4 regions of the Staphylococcus argenteus genome follow, and region 4 is predicted to be linked to each of the others. Evidence: predicted binding sites of a transcription regulator. Region 4 holds the regulator's gene; each other region holds the start of a gene.

Region 1 (6,004 bases), 870 kb from region 4:
GGAACACTCATAACAAACTGAGGATCGATAATTGCTACATCAGGTGTTAATGCAAAATCTGCCAATGGATATTTTACATTCGTTTCACTATCAGTAATAACAGCAAATGGAGTCACTTCAGAACCTGTACCCGATGTCGTTGGTATACAAATAAATGTTGCATTTTCAGGCATGCCAATTTTATAAGTACGTTTACCTATGTCTAAGAATTTTTGTTTTGCACCAAAGAATGAAGTTTCTGGGTGCTCAAAGAACATCCACATTGCTTTGGCAGCATCCATTGCAGAGCCACCACCAAGTGCAATAATTGTATCTGGTTGAAAATCTATCATCATTTCTAAGCCTTTATAGACAGTATTCGTTGATGGGTTTGGCTCAACATCACTAAACACTTTAATATGCGGCTGATCAGGTCGTTGATTCAATACTTTTTCAACAGTTTTCGTATATCCCAATTCGACCATACCAGGATCACAGACAATCATAACTTTTTCAATATTTTCCATCGCTGTAAGGCTCATAATTGCATTTTCTTCAAAATAAATTTGGGAAGGAACCTTGAATATTTGTGTATTATTACGACGTTTAGCAATCGTTTTAATATTTAATAAATCCGTTGCGCTTACATTGTGTGAAATAGAGTTTCTACCGTGAGAACCACAACCTAATGTTAAAGATGGAATCAATTCGTTATACATATCACCAATACCTCCAACTGCTGATGGTGTATTTACAAGTACACGACACGCTTTCATTCTAAGACCAAAGTCTTTTTGTAATGTTTCATCTTCTGTGTGGATAACGGCCGTATGACCTAATCCACCAAAGTGCAATGTGTCTTCACAAATTTGAAATGCTTGTTTTGTAGATTGAGCTTTTACTAAAGCTAATACTGGGGATAATTTTTCACGAGATAACGGATAGTCTGAACCTACACCGCTAATTTCAGCTATGATAAGTTTTGTATTTTCGGGGACAGTAATACCAGCTAGTTCAGCAATTTCGACTGCAGATTTACCTACAATATCAGGCTTAATACCTGTTTTATATTCATTCATAATTGCATTTTCTAAACGTTGTAATTCGTCTTTTTTAGCAAAGTACGCTTGATGGGCCTTAAATTCATTTGTAACGTCTTTATAAATTTCTTTATCAATCACTACAACTTGTTCAGAAGCACAAATCATACCATTATCAAATGTTTTTGAACCAATAATATCGTTTACTGCACGTTTAATATGTGCTGTTTTTTCAATATAAGAAGGTACGTTACCTGGTCCTACACCTAACGCTGGTTTTCCAGTTGAATATGCAGATTTAACCATGCCAGAGCCACCTGTTGCCAACACTAACGCAATCCCCTTATGATTCATTAATTGTTTTGTCGCTTCGATAGATGGCACATCAATCCATTGAATGATATCATTCGGTGCACCTGCTTTGATTGCAGCCTCTAACATAACTTCAGCTGCACGTTTCGATGATTCTTGCGCGCTTGGATGGAATGCAAAAATAATTGGATTACCTGTTTTGATTGCAATCATTGCTTTAAAGATTGTTGTAGATGTAGGATTCGTTGTAGGTGTTACACCACAAATGACACCAATTGGTTCCGCTACATATGTCAGTCCTTTTTCTTTATCTTCACCAATAATTCCTACTGTTTTATTATCTTTAATTGAATTCCAAATATATTCAGAAGCATATAGATTTTTAATTGCTTTATCTTCGTATATACCTCTTCCAGTTTCTTCATGTGCTAATTTTGCTAGCACCATATGTTGATCAACAGCCGCTAAGCTCATTTGATGAACAATATGATCAATCTCTTCTTGTGACTTTTTAGATAATGCTTCTAGAGCTTTTCTCCCTTTATCAGCTAGGGCATCAATCATAATAGCCACTTCTTGTTCTTTCGATCCACGATTTTCTTTTTCAGGTATAGTTAACATATACAACCACTCCTTTTTAGTTTGTGAATTATTTCACAAACATTATAGTATATGTTTTCGCGGATATAAAGAGAATTCTATACAAAAAAATTAAATTTCGAATATTATTTGAACAAATATCAAATTTTAAAATAAATGTTTTCTTGAAATCACTGTTATTTCAATGTTTTAAGAATGATTTTGAAAACATAATTTTTCCAATGACATAATTTATTCATAATTATATATTTAATTCTGAATATTCTTCAACAGTCTAAAAAGCCCGTTATGTCGCGTAAAACACAACATTTACAAGACTTTATAGATACCTATCAACAGATGTTACACATAAAAAACCTCGAACTGAAATGATGATCTTTTCAGCTCGAGCTTTACATATTTGTGTCTTATTTATATAGATTCGTTATATTATATTCTCTATTTTCATTAACATAATCCTTAAAGAGTTTTAAATTAATACCTGCTAGATGATTCAGAAATATTTCATCGACTTTCAAATAATTCAATAATTTTTGTGGTGTCAGTATATTTTTATCAAAATACAACTTTAACAAACTATTCATTTTGACAGGGCGTGACATTTCAATCACGTCGTCTAAAAATAATACTTTCTCGCTTTAAACATATATCTTTTTCGTCACTTTTCAACTTTAAAATCAACAACTTGTGGGATGCGCATCAAATTATGATTTGATAAAAAATCAATAAGTAGTTGTGCGCCTTCAACTTGAATATCTTTTATAACTGGCGCGTCGATATACATATCATACTGACCACCGCCAACTGCACGATAATTATTCACACAAATTGTATATGTCTGCTTTAAATCAACTGGATGACCTTTTATCTTCATGTCACTCACGCGTTCTCCGTTCGGTTTTCCAACATGAATGGTATAACTTACGCCACCATATATATCATAATTAAAGTGTTGTGGTTTAGGTTCAAGGAAGTCTGCGCTCACACTTATTTCTCCATCTTGCACGTCAAAATATTCTGCTGATCGTTCAATGGCTTCTTTAAGTTTGGCACCACTTACAGCTAAAACTTTAAATGTATTTGGAAATGGATAATTGTTAATAACATCTCTCATCGTCACGACCTGCTTGAAACCACTAGCAGAATCAAACAAAGCTGTGCAGGCAACATCTGCACCACTTTTTTCTAGTAAAGCGTAATTCATAAAATTAGTAAATGGATGCGGTGCTACACGTGCCCTAAATGCATGATCAATCGTCATATCATATGGCAATGTAGTAATTTCGTAATCTAACCAGTCCTCTAACTGCTTACGTAAATATTGGTCATCTTCATCAATAGAAAATGTAGAATCATCTATAACAGGCAGTAATTCACATGATTCAACGGATACATTTTCATATTCATCAGTATTTAAGACAACTTTCCCTACAGTTGTACCTCTCGTACCAGGTTGAATCACGGCCGTATCCTTATACATCCCAGCAATTTGTCGATGTTGGTGGCCAGTAATAAAGATATCAATGTCTTGTGAAAATGCTTCTAACATGGCATAGCCTTCATTTTCACCCGTCAATACTTCGGTTGAATTACCACTTTCTAAATCTTTTTCAAAGCCCCCATGATAACAAACTACTACAATATCAGCACGCCGCTTCATTTCAGGTAAGTGTTGTTGAAGTGTTTCTAAAGCACTATGAAATGTAAGTGTCTGAATATGCTCTGGCTGTTCCCAATGCGGGATAAATTGTGTCGTCAATCCTATTACACCAACTGTTTGATTACCCGCATGAAAATACTGCACACCATTATCCGTCAATGTACTATCATTTTCATAAATATTTGCACACAATATTGGATGGTTAAGTTTACTTATAGTGTCTTTTAAGTATGGCAATCCATAATTAAACTCATGATTACCTAGCGTACCAAAGTCGAATGCCATTCGATTATAAAAATCAACTAAAGGCTGACTATTGCCGCTATGCGCGATTAAGTAATTACAAAATGGTGACCCTTGCAAGAAATCACCATTATCTATTTTAAAACTCTGGTCATACTGCCTTCTGTCTTGTTCAATAACATGATTCGCTAGTAACAGTCCCATAGGCTGATATTGATTTCTACTCGTAAAATCTGTTGGAAAAATATAACCATGCACATCACTCACGACATAAAATGCTATGTTTGACATCCTCAACCACTCCTTAAATCAAAAACATACTTTCTTAAATCTATTATATATTTATTTGAAGTCTGTTGTAATCAAGGTTTTGTCACCGAGTTTCAAACGAATCTTTGACCCTTCAGTATTTTCAAGTACTTTTGCATTAATTTTGATCGTAGCATCTCCATTTTCATCAGTTTTAACTGTTGACAACGTACTGTATCCTGGAGGGCTGAATGCACCATTTCCATTTGAGAATTGTCCAATTTGTTGTCCACCCTCTTTGTAAATGCCAACTCTAAGATTCTCAAGTGTTTGGTTCGCTTCAAAACCTTTTAAATGAATCGCTAATTCAAATGGCTCATTTACAGATACATCTTGTGGAATATCAAATGATACTTTCCCATTCTGATTTGTTGGCGTATTATCATCTGGTGTATTCGGCTGAGGTCCCCCTCCTTTTTCACTGCCATAACTACCTGCTTTGAAGGTTGTTGGATCGTACCATTTATAACCACTTGGTGGTTGTGCCCACGGTTCTTTTTCAGGCTCTGTTGAGTTTGCTGGCTTTTCAAAATCAAGCAACTTAGTCTTAGTATCTAATGTTACTCCACTCGCCTTAAGTGATTTCCCATCATTATCTTTAGACATCCAAGTCGTTATATTATTTAATAATTTGCTATTGTCTTGCTCTTTAAATCCATCATATGTTTTCTTCTTTTCCCCAGTATCTTCTCTCACATATTTTGGCGAACTATCTTCCACTAGTGATGAATCACCGATGAAAGCTGCTTTACCTTTACCTACTTTTGATATTGCAACATATGGACCTTCTTCCTTACCTCCACCGTTATAAATACCTTGATCTACAGCATGTGACCATTTACTTTTAGCTGGCAGTTTTTCTGGTGTATACACAATACCTTTAGCTTTTTCAGGATTGGTGATGGCTAATGTGGAACCTGCATGCATGGATACTGATTTAACACCTTCAGTAATACCAAAACTTTCTTTTGCAGTAACTATATTACTCGTATTTAAATCACCTAACGCATTGTAACGAAAACGCACGCCAAAGTTAGTAGATAGCCAATCTGAGCTTTTCACACCTTGCATTGCTGTAGAACTTTTTTCTTCTGTATTCATACCTTTCGACATATCCTCATAAGCACCACGTCTATAACCATTCATTGCTTCAGATGAATCAATACGATTTAAATTTCTATCCGCATTATAGTGATCTGAAATAAAGACAACGTTACCGCCTTGCTTAACGTAATTGACGATTGCAGCCTGTTCTGATTCTTTGAAAGGAATGTTAGCCTCAGGAATGACAAATATTTTAGAGTTTTTCAAACTTGCTTCTGTTATGTTCGAATGACCATCTATCGCTTTAACATCATAGCCTTGTTTTTGCATTGAATCTGCATAATCTGAAAATGCACCATCACTTACCCAATCTGCAGCACCAGCTGTTTGACCATGGGAACGATCAAATAATACTGTTTGCTGTTGTTTTGTAGGTTGTGACGCATGTGTTATAGCTAAAGATTGTGATAATGCACTTAATGATACCGTTGCAACAATTGCAGAGACAGTTAATGACTTATATATTTTTTTCATTTTATGAGGCTCCTTTTGATTTTTATTTGCTCTTGAATTATAGGATAAATATAAGTTGAAAACAGGCAAATTAACTAAAAATTTACAAAATCTTATCACACTCTTAAAGAAAGTTATTAAAATTCATTTTTATAAAATACTTTTTTACATTTAAATATGATACGCTATAAGTGTAATTTTAATGCATACATATTACACGATTAAGAATGTGAAGGGGACAGTTATCAAAATGAAAAATTTCAAGTATTTATTTGTGTTAATGTTAGCAGTCATTGTTTTTGCA
Region 2 (6,004 bases), 960 kb from region 4:
ATGGCTCATTGATTTTCCAAGTATCTGGATTGTGACAATACAAGCATCGAAGTAAGCATCCTTGTGTAAATAATATATATCTTAATCCCGGACCGTCGACAGTACCCAAACTTTCGACGGAATGTAAGTGTCCCTTTAGCATAGTGCTCCCACCTTAAATTTTGTTACATACTTTCATGGAATGTACGAGAAATTACATCTAATTGTTGCTCACGTGTTAATTTAATGAAGTTAACAGCGTATCCAGATACACGGATTGTTAATTGTGGATATTCTTCTGGATGTTCCATTGCATCTATTAATGTTTCACGGTTAAATACGTTAATATTTAAGTGGTGACCACATTGCATTGCATAACCATCTAACATACTTGTTAAGTTACGATTTTGATCTTCTGGTTCTTTACCTAATGATTTCGGTACGATACTGAATGTATTTGAGATACCATCTTTACAGCAATCATAAGGAATCTTAGCAACAGAACTTAATGAAGATAATGCACCTTTTTGGTCACGACCATGCATTGGGTTTGCACCTGGTGCGAATGGTTCGCCAGCTTTACGTCCATCTGGTGTATTACCAGTTTTCTTACCGTATACAACGTTTGAAGTAATTGTTAATACACTCATTGTATGTTCTGAATCACGATATGTTTTATGGCTACGTAATTTAGTCATGAAGCGTTCTACTAAATCAACTGCGATATCATCTACACGGTTATCATTGTTACCGTATTTAGGGAAATCGCCTTCAATTTCAAAGTCTACTACAAGACCTTCTTCGTTACGAATTGGTTTAACTTGTGCATATTTAATTGCAGATAATGAGTCAGCAGCTACTGATAAACCAGCGATACCTGTTGCCATTGTACGTACAATTTCTGTATCATGTAATGCCATTTCAATACGTTCATAGCTATATTTATCATGCATGTAGTGAATAACATTTAATGAGTTAATGTAAACACCTGCAAGCCAATCCATCATTTGATCGAATTTCTTGAATACTTCGTCGTAGTCTAATACTTCACTCTTAATGCCTTCGAAGTTAGGACCAACTTGTGCGCCAGATTTCTCATCTTTACCACCATTGATAGCGTAAAGTAATGTTTTAGCTAAGTTCGCACGCGCACCGAAGAATTGCATTTGTTTACCAATTGTCATCGCTGATACACAACATGCGATACCATAGTCATCGCCATAGCTTTCACGCATAATATCATCATTTTCATATTGGATAGAACTTGTTTTAATACTCATTTTTGCACAGTATGTTTTGAAGTTATCAGGTAAACGTACTGACCATAATACTGTTAAGTTTGGCTCTGGTGCTGGGCCTAGGTTATCTAATGAATGTAAGAAACGGAATGAGTTTTTCGTTACAAGTGGACGTCCGTCGATACCTACACCACCGATAGATTCAGTTACCCAAGTTGGGTCTCCAGAGAATAATTCATTGTAATCAGGTGTACGAGCAAATTTAACAATACGTAATTTCATGATGAAGTGGTCAATGATTTCTTGAACTTCACTTTCAGTAATTACACCTGCTTTAAGGTCACGTTCAGCATAGATGTCTAAGAATGTAGAAGTACGTCCTAAACTCATTGCTGCACCATTTTGTTCTTTAATTGCAGCAAGGTATGCTAAGTATAACCATTGAACTGCTTCTTTAAAGTTTTCAGCTGGACGGCTTAAATCGAAGCCATATTTTTGTCCAAGTTCTTTTAATTCTTTTAATGCACGGTATTGTTCTGATAATTCTTCACGTAAACGAATTACATCTTCAGACATTTCCGTAGACATTGTATTGAAGTCATGCATTTTTTCTTCCATTAAGAAATCTACACCGTATAATGCTACACGACGATAGTCACCGATAATACGTCCACGTCCGTATGCATCAGGTAAACCAGTGATTACACCTGCTTTACGACAGTTCAACATTTCTCTTGAATATGCATCGAATACACCTTGGTTATGAGTTTTACGATAATCTGTAAAGATTTTTTCAGTTTCTTCGTCTAATTCGTAACCGTAAGCTTCACAAGCTGCTTTCGCCATACGAATACCACCGAATGGTTGCATTGAACGTTTGAATGGTTTTTCAGTTTGTACACCTACAATTGTTTCTAAATCTTTGTCTAAATAACCAGCATCATGAGATGTAATTGTTGAAGCTACTTTTGTATCCATATCCCACATGCCGCCACGTTCACGTTCTTCTTTCGATAACTGCATTACTTGATCCCAAAGTTTAGAAGTTGCTTCTGTTGGTCCTGCTAAAAATGAATCATTACCTTCATAAAGTGTGTAGTTTAATTGAATAAACTCTCTTACATCTACGTGTCTGTTCCATCTTCCATTTTTAAATCCTTGCCAAGCTGTTGCATGATTTTTATTTGTTTCTAACATACTAAACGCCTCCATCTGTATAATGTTGTGAATTTGAAATGCTATGTTAACGTTTTCATAGTCATTGTAGCATGTTTGTTGTGATTTTTTTCACATAAATTATGTACAAATTTCATCAAATGTATGTCAAAACATAGAAACTGTACTATTTTGTGTAACAGTATCATGCTATTTCCATTCTGTTACACAACAGTTATAATGTTCACGATTTTCATTGATTTAAAAGTTTATATTAGCGTATATTTTTGTTGTTAAAAAATGATTGTTAAAAAGCGTTAAATCAATACTTAGAAAGGTTTACTTTTATATATGAAGGGACAGAATTAAATATCTTTTTCTACTTAAAAATCTCGCTCAGTATCATCAAATATCTCGTCATTTTTTATATAACAGCTTCAAATAAAATATAACAGTTTAGTTTTACAGCCTCGACAAGTCGCCTTGACAAACTAAAATCATCTGCTATTCACAACATTTGCAACGAATTAACAAGTCATATTTAAAAATTTTCTAAATATTTAACATTACTTATGCATCATTTATTGCTAAAATTATTGTATTAAAATATACATAGAATTGATGGGATATCATGAAATTAAAAATTTATACCTTACTATTATTTCTCATTTTTTTAGCAGCATGTTCAAATACACATCATTCAGAAACAGAAAAGAACGTATTAACCGTATACTCCCCGTATCCAGCAAATTTAATTCGTCCGATTTTAAATGATTTTGAAAAACAAGAACGCGTCAAAATAGAAATTAAACGAGGATCTACACAAGTATTACTTTCGAATTTACATAAAGAGAAACTTTCTGAACGTGGTGATGTCTTTATGGGGGGTGTATTATCAGAAACGATTGATCATCCAGAGGATTTTGTACCCTATCAAGATCGTTCTGTCACACAACAACTAGATGATTATCGATCAAACAATAAATATGTAACCAGTTTTCTGTTAATGCCTACAGTTATTGTGGTGAACAAAGACTTACAAGGTGATATTGCCATTCGAGGTTATAAAGATTTGTTGCAATCTGTGCTTAAAGGACGTATCGCATATTCTAATCCAAATACAACAACGACGGGTTATCAACATATGCGTGCCATTTATAGTATGAATCATCAAGTGAGTGATGTGCATCAATTTCAAAATCATGCGATGCAACTCTCACAGACTTCTAAAGTTATTGAGGAGGTAGCAAAAGGTAAATATTATGCAGGGCTTAGCTATGAACAGGATGCACGCACATGGAAAAACAAAGGCTATCCAATATCTATCATTTATCCAACTGAAGGTACGATGTTAAATGTAGACGGCATTGCATTAGTTAAGAACGCACATCCTCACCCTAAACGTAAGAAGTTAGTACAATATTTGACCAGTCGATCTGTACAACAACGTTTAGTCGCTGAGTTTGATGCTAAATCAATTCGAAAAGATGTCACTGAACAAAATGACCGATCTATTGCTAGTCTGAAGAATATACCTTTAATACCGAAGTCTAAATTACCGAACATTCCGCACCATAAGTTTTTGGAGATGATTGAATGACAGCATATAAACCATACAGGCACCAATTAAGAAGATCGCTATTTGCGTCTACCATTTTCCCAGTATTTTTAGTAATTATTATTGGATTGGTAAGCTTCTACGCAATATATATTTGGATCGAACATCGAACAATTCATCAACATACTGATGAAAGCCAAGCAGAATTACAACGTACCGAGAGGCATATACGGACGTTCATTAAACAACACCACCAATCGTTTAATAACCTTGATTTAACAAATAATCATGATGTTACTGTTGCAAAACGCGAATTATTAAAATTAATACATGAACAGCCTGCTACACTTTATTATGAATTATCTGGACCGAAGCAATTTATAACTAACAATTATGAACATTTAAATACAAAACAAATGTATTTATTTTCAGAAAACCAGCTTAAGTTCAAAAATGCTCCATATACACTCAAGCTATATATGGCAAATACGCCACGATTAAGTGAAATTAAAAAAGATAGCCGGCAATTTGCACTAATTGTTGATCAATATGACAACATTCTATACGCCAATGATGATCGTTTTACTATTGGTGAAAAATACAAGTCATCACAGTTCGGCTTTATGAATGAGTCTGTAAAATTAAATACTGCAGATCATCGACTCATTATTTACAAAGATATACATGAAACAATTGAAGATGGTATTACGTTATTAATTGTCATGATTATCGTTCTTTTTTTACTTGTCATTTTCGGATTTGTGAGTGCAGATAATATGGCTAAACGACAAACGAAAGATATTGAAACCATTATTCAAAAGATTTACTACGCTAAAAATCGACATTTAGGTGCTTATACACCATTAAATAATAATAGCGAACTAGAAGAAATCAATAATTATATTTATGATTTATTTGAATCCAACGAACAATTGATTCACTCAATAGAACATACCGAACGTCGATTAAGGGATATACAATTAAAAGAGATTGAACGTCAATTTCAACCTCATTTTTTATTCAACACGATGCAAACAATACAATATTTAATTACATTGTCGCCTAAACTAGCACAATCGGTCGTACAACAATTATCGCAAATGTTGCGTTATTCACTACGTACAAACTCACATACCGTCAAATTAGACGAAGAATTAAAATACATTGAACAGTATGTCGCAATACAAAATATTCGTTTCGATGACATGATAAAACTTCATATTGAAAGTTCTGAAGATGCACGACACCAAACAATTGGGAAAATGATGATTCAACCTCTCGTAGAAAATGCGATTAAACATGGCAGAGATACAGAAACATTAAATATCATGATTAGACTTTCATTAAGACCTCATGCTTTGTATATTTTAGTTTGTGATAATGGTATCGGTATGACACCGTCTCGATTAAAACATGTGCGTCAATCACTAAATGATGATGTATTTGATACTGAACATCTAGGTTTAAATCATTTACATAATAAGGCGATGATTCAATATGGGGCAATTGCTCGGCTTCATATTTTTTCAAAACCAAATCAAGGCACATTAATTTGTTATAAAATACCAATTTTAAGGGGGAATGTAGATGTTTAAAGTTGTAATTTGTGATGATGAACGTATTATACGAGAAGGTTTAAAACAAATGATTCCTTGGGGAAACTATCATTTCAATACAATATACACTGCTAAAGATGGTATAGAGGCACTGTCACTCATTCGTCAACATCAACCTGAATTAGTTATCACTGATATTCGTATGCCTCGAAAAAATGGCGTCGATTTACTCAATGATATTGCACATTTAAATTGCAATATTATCATATTATCGAGTTATGATGATTTCGAATATATGAAAGCTGGTATTCAACACCATGTTTTAGATTATTTATTGAAGCCCGTAGATCACGCTCAATTAGAAGGTATTTTAGAGAAGCTTGTTCGAACTTTATTAGAGCAACAGTCACATTATGGACGTAGCTTAGCTCCTTGCCACGACGCTTTCCAACCATTATTAAAAGTGGAATATGATGATTATTATGTTAATCAGATTATCGATCGAATTAAACAATCTT
Region 3 (6,004 bases), 980 kb from region 4:
TTTTGATGGTTTAGCATTTATGTTAGCGGATATTTTCAATATTACAATTGGTCAAACATTCAGTGGTGGCTTTATCGATTTCTTACTCTTTGGCGTGTTACAAGGGAATAGTAAAACAAACTATTTATATGTCTTACCTATTGGCATTGTGTGGTTCTTCTTGTACTATATTGTCTTCCGTTTCTTAATTACGAAGTTTAATTTTAAAACGCCAGGTCGAGAAGATAAAGAATTGCAACAGCAAGTTGAGGCTACTGAAAGAGCACAAACTATTGTAGCTGGTTTAGGTGGAAAAGATAACATCGAAATCGTTGATTGCTGTGCTACACGATTACGTGTCACACTCCAACATAACGATTATGTTAATAAAGAAATACTAGAAAGTACTGGCGCTAAAGGTGTCATTCAACAAGGCACCGGCGTTCAAGTCATCTACGGTCCTCATGTAACAGTTATTAAAAATGAAATTGAAGAATTGCTCGGGGATTAAGACTAACCGAAAATATTAACAGAACTAATAGCAACGATGCTCAGTGTAAGAATTGACATCGTTGCTTTTATTTTAAAGGTTGATTTTAAAATATTAGCTTCATATTGCATTACATAATAAGCTAGAAAATAACCTCTTCTCGACAATCATCTTAATGATATTATTAAAGCTCAAGTGCCAGATTTGATTTTAATTTTCAACAATGGCTTTTACTGCATTAAAAATAGGACTACTTGACACATAAGGTTGCATCAAATAGTCCTTTATACAATTTTTTGGGTAAGGTTTTACAATTTTTGGAATGGTATGGTTTTTAAATTAAAGTTATTTTAGTTCTTCGGCTTCAGCCATTATATCTTTTAATGTTTTAGCTGAATGCGCAAATTTACTGCGTTCTTCGTCGTTTAATGGGATTTCAACGACATTACGAATGCCGTTTCTATTGATGACTGCTGGAACACCAATATAAACATCTTCTTCTTCGTATTCGCCTTCTAATAATGCTGATACAGTCAATACGGCATCTTCATTTCTGAAAATCGCTTCAGTAATTCTAGCTAATCCCATCGCAACACCATAATAAGTGGCACCTTTAGCTTGAATTATGTCATATGCTGCATCACGTGTTTGAACAAAAATTTGCTCAATTTGTTCTTTGCCTTCTGGGCGTTCTTCAAGTAATGCTTTTAAAGGTTGACCTGCAATATTAGCGTGTGACCATACTGGTAATTCAGTATCACCATGTTCACCAATAATTTGAGCATCAACGCTACGTGGCGCAACATCAAATGCTTCACTTAATAATAATCTAAAGCGTGCAGAGTCTAAAATTGTACCAGAACCTATAACGCGTTCTTTAGGTAATCCAGAGAATTTCCATGTTGCGTACGCTAATATATCAACTGGATTTGTAGCTACCAAGAAAATACCATCAAATTTCGATGCCATCACTTCACCAACGATTGATTTGAATATTTTCAAATTTTTAGATACTAAGTCTAAACGTGTTTCTCCAGGTTTTTGTGCAGCACCAGCACAAATTACAACTAAATCAGCGTCATGACAATCGCTGTACTCACCAGCTTTTACACGTACCGTTGTAGGAGAATATGGTGTTGCATGTTTTAAGTCCATAACATCTCCTCGAACTTTTTCAGTGTCTAAGTCAATGATTACTAATTCATCGACAATACTTTGGTTTACTAATGAAAATGCATAGCTTGAACCTACTGCACCATTACCTATTAATACAACTTTGTTCCCTTTAAATTTGTTCATTACAAAAACTCCCTTATGATTAGTTCACTAAAATACCTCTTACAATAGATGGCATTTTAGTTAATTGCTGCTTAATGATGATACAAAAGCAAATAAACATCTCTTTGATTTTCAACGCATAACTTAAAAGGTCATGTGTCTTACACTTTTAAGTTTGTGATTTATTTCACATATAAAATGTAACATGCATAAATCGATTGGTCAACGATTTATTGTGATTTATTTCACATTTTATTTTAATTTTTACACCTTTTTTGTTTGTATCCGTTTACATTATAAAAATTTATTTATTACTTTGACTAAATCACATTCAAATACCGATTAACATCTATTAATAGTACTTTCATCAACGATTCTTTTGTAAATCACAAATAAATGAGTTCAATCGTTGAACTTCAAATAAATTATTGTACACAATACCTCTTGATTGAACATAAAAAAATTAAAAACGTCATACAATTATCAAATTTGTCAATTTATTTATATTTTCCAAAACCAATCAATTGAATATTAATTTTTTTAGTAGAATAATCAAATTACACAGATTAAAGGAGGAGTATCATGCTTACAGAACAAGAGAAAGATATTATTAAACAAACAGTGCCTTTACTTAAAGAGAAAGGTACTGAAATTACATCAATCTTTTATCCAAAAATGTTTAAAGCACATCCTGAACTTTTAAACATGTTTAATCAAACAAACCAAAAAAGAGGCATGCAATCTTCAGCATTAGCACAGGCTGTAATGGCTGCAGCAGTTAATATCGACAACTTAGGTGTAATCAAACCCGTCATTATGCCTGTTGCATATAAACACTGTGCGTTACAAGTTTATGCTGAGCATTATCCAATCGTGGGGGAAAATTTATTAAAAGCTATTCAAGACGTGACAGGATTAGAAGAAAATGACCCTGTCATTCAAGCTTGGGCGAAAGCATATGGTGTTATTGCGGATGTGTTCATCCAAATTGAAAAAGAAATTTACGACCAAATGATGTGGATTGGTTTCAAACCATTCAAAATTACCAATATTAAACAAGAATCTGAGGATATTAAATCATTTACAGTTGAAACTGATGAATATGATTTTAGTCAATTTACACCAGGTCAATATATCACAGTTGATGTTTCTAGTGATAAACTTCCATATAGAGCTAAACGTCACTATTCTATCGTATCAGGTGATAAAAATCATTTAACTTTTGGTGTTAAACGTGATGTTACGATTGACCATGAAGGTGAAGTTTCTACAATTTTACATGACGAAATTAAAGAAGGCGATATGATTAATTTAGCTGCGCCTGTAGGTGGTTTTGTATTAAAGAATACGACTGAACCACAACTCTTCTTAGGCTCTGGCATTGGTGTTACACCTTTAGTTGCAATGTTCGAGGCTGCTAGCGCTAAAGGTTTAGATACACAAATGGTTCAAGTTGCTAAAAATGAACAACATTTACCTTTCAAAGACAACTTCAACAGTATTGCAAGCAATCATGACAACGCTAAATTATATACACACTTAAAAGATACACAAGGCTATATTGGCGCTGAAGAACTAAAAGTATTTTTAGAGAATAAACCTGAAATTTATATCTGTGGTGGTACAAAATTTTTACAATCTATGATTGAAGCACTTAAGTCTTTAAATTACGATATGGATCGCGTCCATTACGAAACATTCATTCCTAGACTAAGTGTTGCAGTCTAATTATGGAAAGCGGTTTAGTGTCGATATGAAAGTTAACCAACGGTACATTAAAGTATTTGCATTATATTTCGCAAGTATTGTTACTGCAAATATTGTCGTTAAAAATAACAATTTAATTAAAACGTTGATGCAAACGATTACTGGCTATACTGTCTTCGCAATTGGTTTAAAGTATTTAACTAAACGTAAAAATAAATAACACTTATATAAAACAGCTATGACTTTACTTGTCGTGGCTGTTTTTTAACTTTAAAACATTTTTAGGATAAAAGAATGCGCATTGAATTTCATAAGAAAGGAGTTTACAAAATGACCATTGATATAGGACGAATTTACGATCACAAAGAACGGACCGATGCTATTCGTGTGTTAGTTGATAGAGTGTGGCCTAGAGGTATGTCGAAAAGTACTGCGAATCTTGATTATTGGTTGAAAGACGTTGCCCCCTCTACTGAGTTAAGAAAGTGGTTCCATCATGATCCTAAACTTTTTGGTGCTTTTAAAGAAAAGTATGAAAAAGAATTGCGTGATAATAGTGTTCAAAAAGCTGCTTTTACAGAATTAAAAGGTCTTGTCGAAAAACATAATCACGTTCTATTGTTGTATGCCGCCAAAGATACTGAGCATAACCAAGCTGTGATACTAAAACAACTGCTTAAAAATTAGAAATAATTATATGTCATGATTAACCATGTACACTGTCAAATCCATTTTCGATATCCACTTTCAAAAAAATATAATTATAACTACTAATTGTATTTTAAAAAATACTAAACTTAAACAATATTTTACTTTAAACAAACAAAGTTCTAAAATAATGTTTGCTGGGTTTAAATTAGTATTTAGAAAGAGAGTGTTATGAAATGAAGTTTAAAAGACTTGCGACAATCATCGCAGTAGCAACTTTAGTATTATCTGGATGTGGTTCAACACATTCATCTGGTAAAGATTTAAATATCTCGTTACCTTTAAAAACGAAGTCCATTGCGCCTTATGAAACAGATGTACCTGTTAAAATTGGTGCTGCAGAGTCCTTATTCAAAACAAATGATCAAGGTAAAATCGAAAAAGTATTAGTAAAATCATATCATCAACCAAATGATACGACATTAGATATAGAGTTAAAAGACAATATAAAATTTCAAAATGGTCAAAAACTAACTGCTGAAAAAGTAAAATCAAGTCTTGAAAATAGCATGAAGAAAAGTGATTTAGTTAAATTTTCATTACCTATATCATCTATGACTGCTAAAGGTCAAAAACTGACAATCAAAACGAAATCAGCTTATCCTGAACTTGTATCAGAATTAGCGAATCCTTTTATGGCTATTTATGACACGAATGCTAAATCAGATGTGAATCAAGCACCTGTTGGTACTGGACCATATGAAATAAAAGATTATAAACAATCACAAAAAATATCATTAGCAAAATTTAAAGACTATTGGCAAGGTAAACCTAAATTAGATCACATTACTGTAACGTATCAAGAAGATGGTAATAATCGCGTCAGAAATTTAGAATCTAAAAAAGCTGATTTAATTACCGATGTACCTGTTAATAAAGTAGAAGATATTACGAATGATAAGCATTTGAAAGTATCGAAAAAGTCTGGCTTTAGAACTTCTTTACTTATGTATAATCATACAAATAAGAAAATGACTAAACCCGTTCGCGAGGCACTAGACAATGTCATTGATAGACAAGGTATTGCAGACCATATTTATCAAGGTTATGCGAAACCTGCAACAAGTCCATTTAATGATAAAATCCCTTACATTAAGGAACCTAAAATGACTAAGCAAAATATTGATAAAGCCAAGGATTTATTAGCCAAAGAAGGTTATACAAAAAATCATCCATTAAAAATTAAATTAATCACTTATGACGGTCGTCCAGAATTGTCTAAAATTGCACAAGTACTACAATCAGATGCTAAAAAGGCAAATATTGATATTGATATTAAAAGTGTCGATGACATTGAAGGTTATTTAAAAGACCGTTCCGCATGGGATGCAACGATGTATAGTTTTGGTACAATCCCTCGTGGTGATACAGGTTATTTCTTTAACCAAGCCTATAAAAAAGATGGTGCCATTAATAAAGGAAACTATGATAATCATAAAGTTGATGATTTAATTAATCAGTTGAATCATACTGTTAATGTTGATGAACGCCATAATATTTCTAATGACATTATCAAATTATCTAGTCAAGATGTGCCAAATAGTTACATCGCCTATAACGATCAAATTGTCGCTGCGAATTCTAACGTTAAAAATTACAAAGTTACACCTGAGGGTATATATTTAATAGATTATCAAACAACGATTGAACGATAGACCTCCTATACGACACATCTAAACCTTAAAAAACCACATCACAGTCATTCGTAATGATTGTGATGTGGTTTAATTTGTTTATGTGATTGTATTGCTTTTTTGTTTTGACACTTCAATAATATTGAATATTACATACTTCCATGAATCATGTTCATTTTACATAAAATTAATTGTCACTAATTGTTTA
Region 4 (6,004 bases):
GTTTTACGGGTGTAATTTGATCAGGAAAAGTTGGGTAAACTGATTTACCTAACAAAGCTAAATGAAAAGTTACATGCTGTCTGAATTCTGCGTTGTCATTAAATAAATTGAGTAATGATTTATTTGTAATTGTTAACATACCACGCAAACAACTGTAAAGTTTCATTTCGCCAATAGCTGTTAAGTTATAGTTCATCTGGTGAAATATCGCAGACATGTTTAAATCTGACCAGGTTTTATCATCAACCAATGTATAGGGCTTGTAGTTAACTTTATAAAGTTGATATTCATAGTCGTAATGTGAATTTGGTCTTATAAAAGTTTCTAGTGGTGAAATCGTTTGCCATAATGTTTCCATAGATTTAAACAATTTTTGACGACTCATATATCGTCCAATAATTCCTACAATTGAAGCAATTAATATTACCGCAACAACAAATATTAAAAACGTTTGATTTGTGCTCATATGTAACTCCTTATATTTTTTGAATTATAATAAATAACCAGTTTAATAATATTATTATTTCATATTTGAGATTAATAAACAAAGTTATTTAAAAAAATGAATGTCAATAGGGAACATGCGTACTTATCAACAAAGTGTTCATAACTTGTGGACAACTGATGTGAATAATGGGTTTTATTGTGGATATTAAGTGGGGAAAGTAAAAATTAATTGTGTATTAGTGTTAATTTACTTGTGGATAACTAGGATAACTTTGTGGATAGCTATTATATCAACATTCTCAATGTGAATAAAAAAATTTGAAATTTGTTAAAAAATAACTCTAACTAATGAGTTTTCATAGTTAGAGTTATGGTTATTTTTATAATTTTTGTTGTAATTCTTCCCAATTCGTCATGGCTTGTTCTAATTTTTGTTCGCTTTCTTCTTTTTCGAGAGCTAATTCATTTGCTTTTTGTGGGTTACTATAAATATCTGGTTGAGTTAATTGTTCATCAATCAAAGCGATAGCAGCTTCTAAAGATTCTATTTCGTTTTCACAATCATTAATTTGTCTTTCTAGTTTTCGCTGTTCACGTCTTTGTTCTTTTTGATTATGATACGATGAATGCTCCGGCGACTTTTCATGTGATTCGTTATAAACAGATTGTTCATTTTGCTGAGCATTTAATGCAGCTGCTTCTTCAATTTTTTCAATATAATATTGGTAATCACCAAGATACATTTTGCCGCCATCTTTGGTTAAATCAAATACTTTATTGGCTAATTGATTTATAAAATAACGATCGTGAGAAACAAATAATATTGTTCCTTCAAAATTTTGAAGTGCTTGTTCTAACATTTCTTTTGAATCGATATCAAGATGATTGGTAGGCTCATCTAAAATGAGGACGTTGTCACGTTGTAACATTAGAAGTGCTAACTGTAATCTTGCTTTTTCGCCACCCGATAAATCGTTGATAATTTTTTTGACATCATCTTGTACGAATAAGAAACGTCCAAGTACTGCACGTATATCTTTTTCATTCATTAAAGGATATTGATCCCATACATAATCTAAAATGGATTTATTAGATTTAAATTCAGCTTGCTTTTGGTCATAATAACCAATTTGCAAATTTGCTCCAAAAGTAATATTGCCACCAAGTGCTTGTTGTTCATTAGCGATTGTTTTAATCAATGTTGATTTTCCAATACCGTTAGGCCCGATAATAGCAATATGGTCACCTTTTGAAACTTCAATGTTAATAGGTTGGGTAATAGGTGTTTGGTAACCAATTTCTAAATGTTTAATGTGCATGACATCGTTGCCTGTATTACGGTCAAAGCCGAATTGTATATTCGCACTTTTAGCATCTAACATTGGTTTATCAATACGTTCCATTTTTTCTAAAATTTTACGTCTACTTTTTGCCATGCCACTAGTGGAGGCACGTGTAATATTCTTCTCAACAAATGTTTCTAAACGTTTAATTTCTTCTTGTTGATTTTCATATTCTTGCATCCGCTTTTCATAATATAAATCACGTTGCTTAATAAATTGATCATAGTTACCAACATAGCGTTTGACGTCACCCAAGGCTACATCATAAATTTGAGTTACAATTTTATCTAAAAAGTAACGATCGTGACTGATAATTACGATTGCACCTTTAAAATAACGTAAATAATCTTCAAGCCACTTAGTTGTTTCTAAGTCTAAATGGTTAGTAGGCTCATCTAAAAGTAATAAATCAGGTTCATTTAATAACATTTGAGCTAATGAAAGGCGTGTTTTTTGACCACCACTAAAGTTATTTATGGGTTTATTAAAATCGTTTTCAGTGAAATTTAAACCATGCAACACAGTTTTAATTTTACTCTCGTATTGATACCCATCTAATTGTTCAAATTGATTTGATAAAGATTCATATCGTGACATATGAGCTTTATATGAATCGCTATCATAATCATCTGCATGTTTAGCTAACCAATCGGTTTCTTCTTTAATTAATGCTTCCATGTTTTTAATATGTTCAAATGGTTTGGACATTTCTTCAAAAACCGTTGCGTTAGAGTTGAGTGTCATTTGTTGAGTTAAATAGCCAAGCTTTAGGTTTTTGATTTTGGACATATTTCCTGAATCGTAGTTTTCTACACCAGCTATAATTTTCATTAATGTTGATTTACCGGCACCATTTCTTCCTACTATACCTATACGTTCTCCTGTTTTTACTTCAAAATCAACATCAGTAAATATATCTTCACCATCGAACGATTTTGATATATGATTAAGTTGTAAAAGTATCATTCGATCTTCACCTTTCGTATTTCGTCAATTAGTTTTAGTTTACGATTTCAATCGTAATCATTACATTAATAACCATTTTACAGTATAAAACGCCGTCATGAAACTAAGATATTTATTTTTAAAATTCAATAATGTATAATATTTAAGTATTCATTGTAATCAATTATTTGTTTTTTAATAATCTAACAACTACGCTCTAACTCGTTTGAATACATAGATATAATTCATTCAAACACGAAGGAGGAAATAGCGAATGAGTGACCAAGTTAAAATTCCTCGAGCAACTTTAAAACGTTTACCGTTATATTATAGATTTGTGAGTTCATTAAAATCTAAAGGTATAGATCGTGTAAATTCAAAAGCGATTAGCGATGCGTTACAAATTGACTCGGCAACAATTCGTCGTGATTTTTCATATTTTGGCGAATTAGGTAAAAAAGGGTACGGATATAATATAGATAGTTTATTAGATTTCTTTAAATCTGAACTTAGCGAAAGTGATATGATAAAAATCGCAATTGTCGGAGTCGGGAACCTAGGGAAAGCATTACTCACATATAACTTTTCAATTCATGACGATATGACTATTACTGAAGCATTTGATATTAAAGAAGATATTATTGGCCAAAAAATAGGGAATGTTATTGTAAAAGATAATAATGAATTAATAGCGACATTGAAGAAAGAAGAAATCGATGTTGTGATCTTAACGACACCAGAGAGAGTAGCTCAAAAAATAGCAGATGAACTTGTTCAAGCTGGTGTAAAAGGGATATTAAACTTTACGCCTGGCAGAATAAATACACCTTCAGATGTGCAAGTACATCAAATCGACTTAGGTATAGAATTACAGTCATTACTATTCTTTATGAAAAATTACAGTGAATAAATGTGATGTAGCTTTAAAGATTAACCTTGTTATATCTTAAATTATTTTTAAAGTCTGGGACAAAGTCTCAGGCTTTTTCTTATTGAATCTGAAATTTTAGTGGTAAATTAATGTATTGTTATGTCTTAATACAAGAAAATAATCATGTAAATTTATTGTTAAACAATCAACACAATCACTATTGGTTACAGATAGATAATATTCTATTGTATAGCAAAAATATTGTGTATAAGGTTGAAAATGAGGAAATCATCGCCTATAATACATACTAAACTTATCGGAAATAGGTGGTATTATAATGGTTTGGATGATTGTTAGTGGTTTATTAGTCGGGGGACTTTTAGGATTTGTTATGCAACGTACAAGATTTTGTTTAACAGGTGGTTTTCGTGATATGTACGTGCAAAAGAATAATAAAATGTTTTACGCATTATTAATAGCTATTACTATTCAAAGTGTCGGACTTTTAATTTTGACGGCAACTGGCGTTTTACAAATTCCTACACACAGTTTTCCTATATTAGGAACGATTATCGGCTCATTTATTTTTGGGATTGGAATTGTGCTAGCAGGCGGGTGTGCAACTGGTACATGGTATCGTGCCGGTGAAGGTTTGATAGGAAGTTGGATTGCTTTAATTTTGTATGCTATTACTGCTGCGATAACTAAGACAGGAATTTTGAAACCAGTAATGTATCAAATTAATCAATCAACGAATGTGAATAGTGATATATCTCAAACGACTGGAATACCTTTTTGGGTGTTAGTAGCAGCATTATCTATCATAACTACTGTACTTGTAGTTAGAACACTTAATAATAAAAAATCAAAAGTAGCAATTCCTAAATTGAAGCAGCGATATAGAGGTATCAGACATTATCTTTTCGAAAAGCGATATCATCCATTTATAGCTGCAATCGCAATAGGACTTATTGCTTTATTAGCATGGCCAATGAGTACATCGACTGGTAGGAATGCAGGGCTTGGAATTACAACGCCATCAGCAAATTTAGTCCATTTTTTAATTACCGGCGAAACAAAATTTATTGACTGGGGTGTCCTATTAGTTTTAGGGATATTTTTAGGTTCTTACATTGCAGCTAAAGGATCAAAAGAATTTAAATGGCGTTTGCCTGATAAGTTGACGATTCGTAACAGCGCTATAGGTGGTATATGTATGGGCTTCGGTGCTTCAGTAGCAGGGGGATGTTCCATAGGTAATGGTCTAGTTGAAACTGCCATGATGACTTGGCAAGGATGGATTGCACTAGCAGCGATGATTGCTGGCGTATGGACAATCAGTCATTTTATGTTTGTTCGTCCAATGAAGAAAGTTCAACAACAAGTTGATAAGGCGCAACAACAAACACAACTAGTATAAATGTGAGGAATTTCAAGAACAGGAAAGTAGGAAAAATCCATTTAATAATTTAATTGAAAAGAGGAGTGTTAATTATGATATATGAATTAGGTACAGTAGGTATGGTGTGTCCATTTCCATTGATTGAAGCACAAAAGAAAATGGCGACATTATCATCTGGAGATGAATTGAAAATTGATTTTGACTGTACACAAGCGACTGAAGCTATACCGAATTGGGCAGCAGAAAATGGATATCCCGTAACTAGTTTCGAACAAGTTGACAATGCTTCTTGGACGATTACAGTTCAAAAAGTATAACGATATTTATTGTTGCTAACACAAACATTAAAAAGGCTATTTTCTCTATATTAAAAGTGAGAAAATAGCCTTTTTATTATGGAAATATCAGGAATAAGTAAGTGTTAACAAAAAAAGGTTGTGTCATATTTTATTTCAATAGATGTCATATAATCTTACGCATTTTTGCATTTTATAAATTATCAGATTATTATGAAAACAAGGGAGTGGTAAGTATGAATCTTAACGACACAATATTTATGTTTTTATGTACATTATTAGTTTGGTTAATGACGCCAGGATTAAGTTTGTTTTATGGCGGATTAGTTCAATCTAAAAATGCACTTAATACTGTTATGCAAAGTATGGCAGCAATTGTTCTAGTAACATTTGTTTGGATAACAGTTGGTTTTACTATTAGTTTTGGAGATGGGAGCCTATGGTTTGGAAATTGGCAATATACACTTCTTAATCATGTAGGTTTTGCTACACAAGAAGATATAAGTCCACATATACCACTGGCATTATTTATGTTATTTCAAATGATGTTTTGTACGATTGCAATCTCAATTTTATCAGGTTCAATCGCTGAAAAAATGAAATTTATCCCGTATCTATTATTTGTAGTTATTTGGACAGCACTTGTTTATAGCCCGGTAGCACACTGGGTATGGGGTGGCGGTTGGATCAATAAACTTGG

The links. The regulator Rex, encoded in region 4, represses fermentation and respiration genes when NADH is low (regulators of the CRP and FNR family bind a similar motif). The targets are predictions, from matches to a motif close to TTGTGAAATATTTCACAA.
Region 1: a site for Rex is predicted at 1,974-1,991, ahead of adhE (bifunctional acetaldehyde-CoA/alcohol dehydrogenase). Genes of this name have one in related genera too.
Region 2: a site for Rex is predicted at 2,493-2,510, ahead of pflB (formate C-acetyltransferase). Genes of this name have one in related genera too.
Region 3: a site for Rex is predicted at 1,981-1,998, ahead of SAMSHR1132_RS01070 (L-lactate dehydrogenase). Genes of this name have one in related genera too.

Annotation. Positions count from the first base shown of each region.
Region 1 covers NC_016941.1:137,740-143,743, reverse strand. Annotated here, with positions in the region: gene adhE (bifunctional acetaldehyde-CoA/alcohol dehydrogenase) at 1-1,952, opposite strand, end outside; partial or broken gene SAMSHR1132_RS13635 (zinc peptidase) at 2,339-2,551, opposite strand; gene SAMSHR1132_RS00625 (bifunctional metallophosphatase/5'-nucleotidase) at 2,590-4,125, opposite strand; gene SAMSHR1132_RS00620 (hypothetical protein) at 4,177-5,721, opposite strand; gene SAMSHR1132_RS00615 (phosphate/phosphite/phosphonate ABC transporter substrate-binding protein) at 5,951-6,004, shown strand, end outside.
Region 2 covers NC_016941.1:226,673-232,676, reverse strand. Annotated here, with positions in the region: gene pflA (pyruvate formate-lyase-activating protein) at 1-142, opposite strand, end outside; gene pflB (formate C-acetyltransferase) at 165-2,414, opposite strand; gene SAMSHR1132_RS00970 (extracellular solute-binding protein) at 3,004-3,972, shown strand; gene SAMSHR1132_RS00965 (sensor histidine kinase) at 3,969-5,525, shown strand; gene SAMSHR1132_RS00960 (response regulator transcription factor) at 5,518-6,004, shown strand, end outside.
Region 3 covers NC_016941.1:251,714-257,717, reverse strand. Annotated here, with positions in the region: gene SAMSHR1132_RS01080 (PTS transporter subunit EIIC) at 1-490, shown strand, start outside; gene SAMSHR1132_RS01070 (L-lactate dehydrogenase) at 815-1,768, opposite strand; gene SAMSHR1132_RS01065 (globin domain-containing protein) at 2,330-3,475, shown strand; gene SAMSHR1132_RS01060 (hypothetical protein) at 3,501-3,674, shown strand; gene SAMSHR1132_RS01055 (DUF488 domain-containing protein) at 3,785-4,141, shown strand; gene nikA (nickel ABC transporter substrate-binding protein) at 4,339-5,817, shown strand.
Region 4 covers NC_016941.1:2,033,989-2,039,992, reverse strand. Annotated here, with positions in the region: gene SAMSHR1132_RS09940 (MutS-related protein) at 1-466, opposite strand, end outside; gene SAMSHR1132_RS09930 (ABC-F family ATP-binding cassette domain-containing protein) at 828-2,756, opposite strand; gene SAMSHR1132_RS09925 (redox-sensing transcriptional repressor Rex) at 3,010-3,645, shown strand; gene SAMSHR1132_RS09920 (YeeE/YedE family protein) at 3,944-5,026, shown strand; gene SAMSHR1132_RS09915 (sulfurtransferase TusA family protein) at 5,101-5,325, shown strand; gene SAMSHR1132_RS09910 (ammonium transporter) at 5,541-6,004, shown strand, end outside.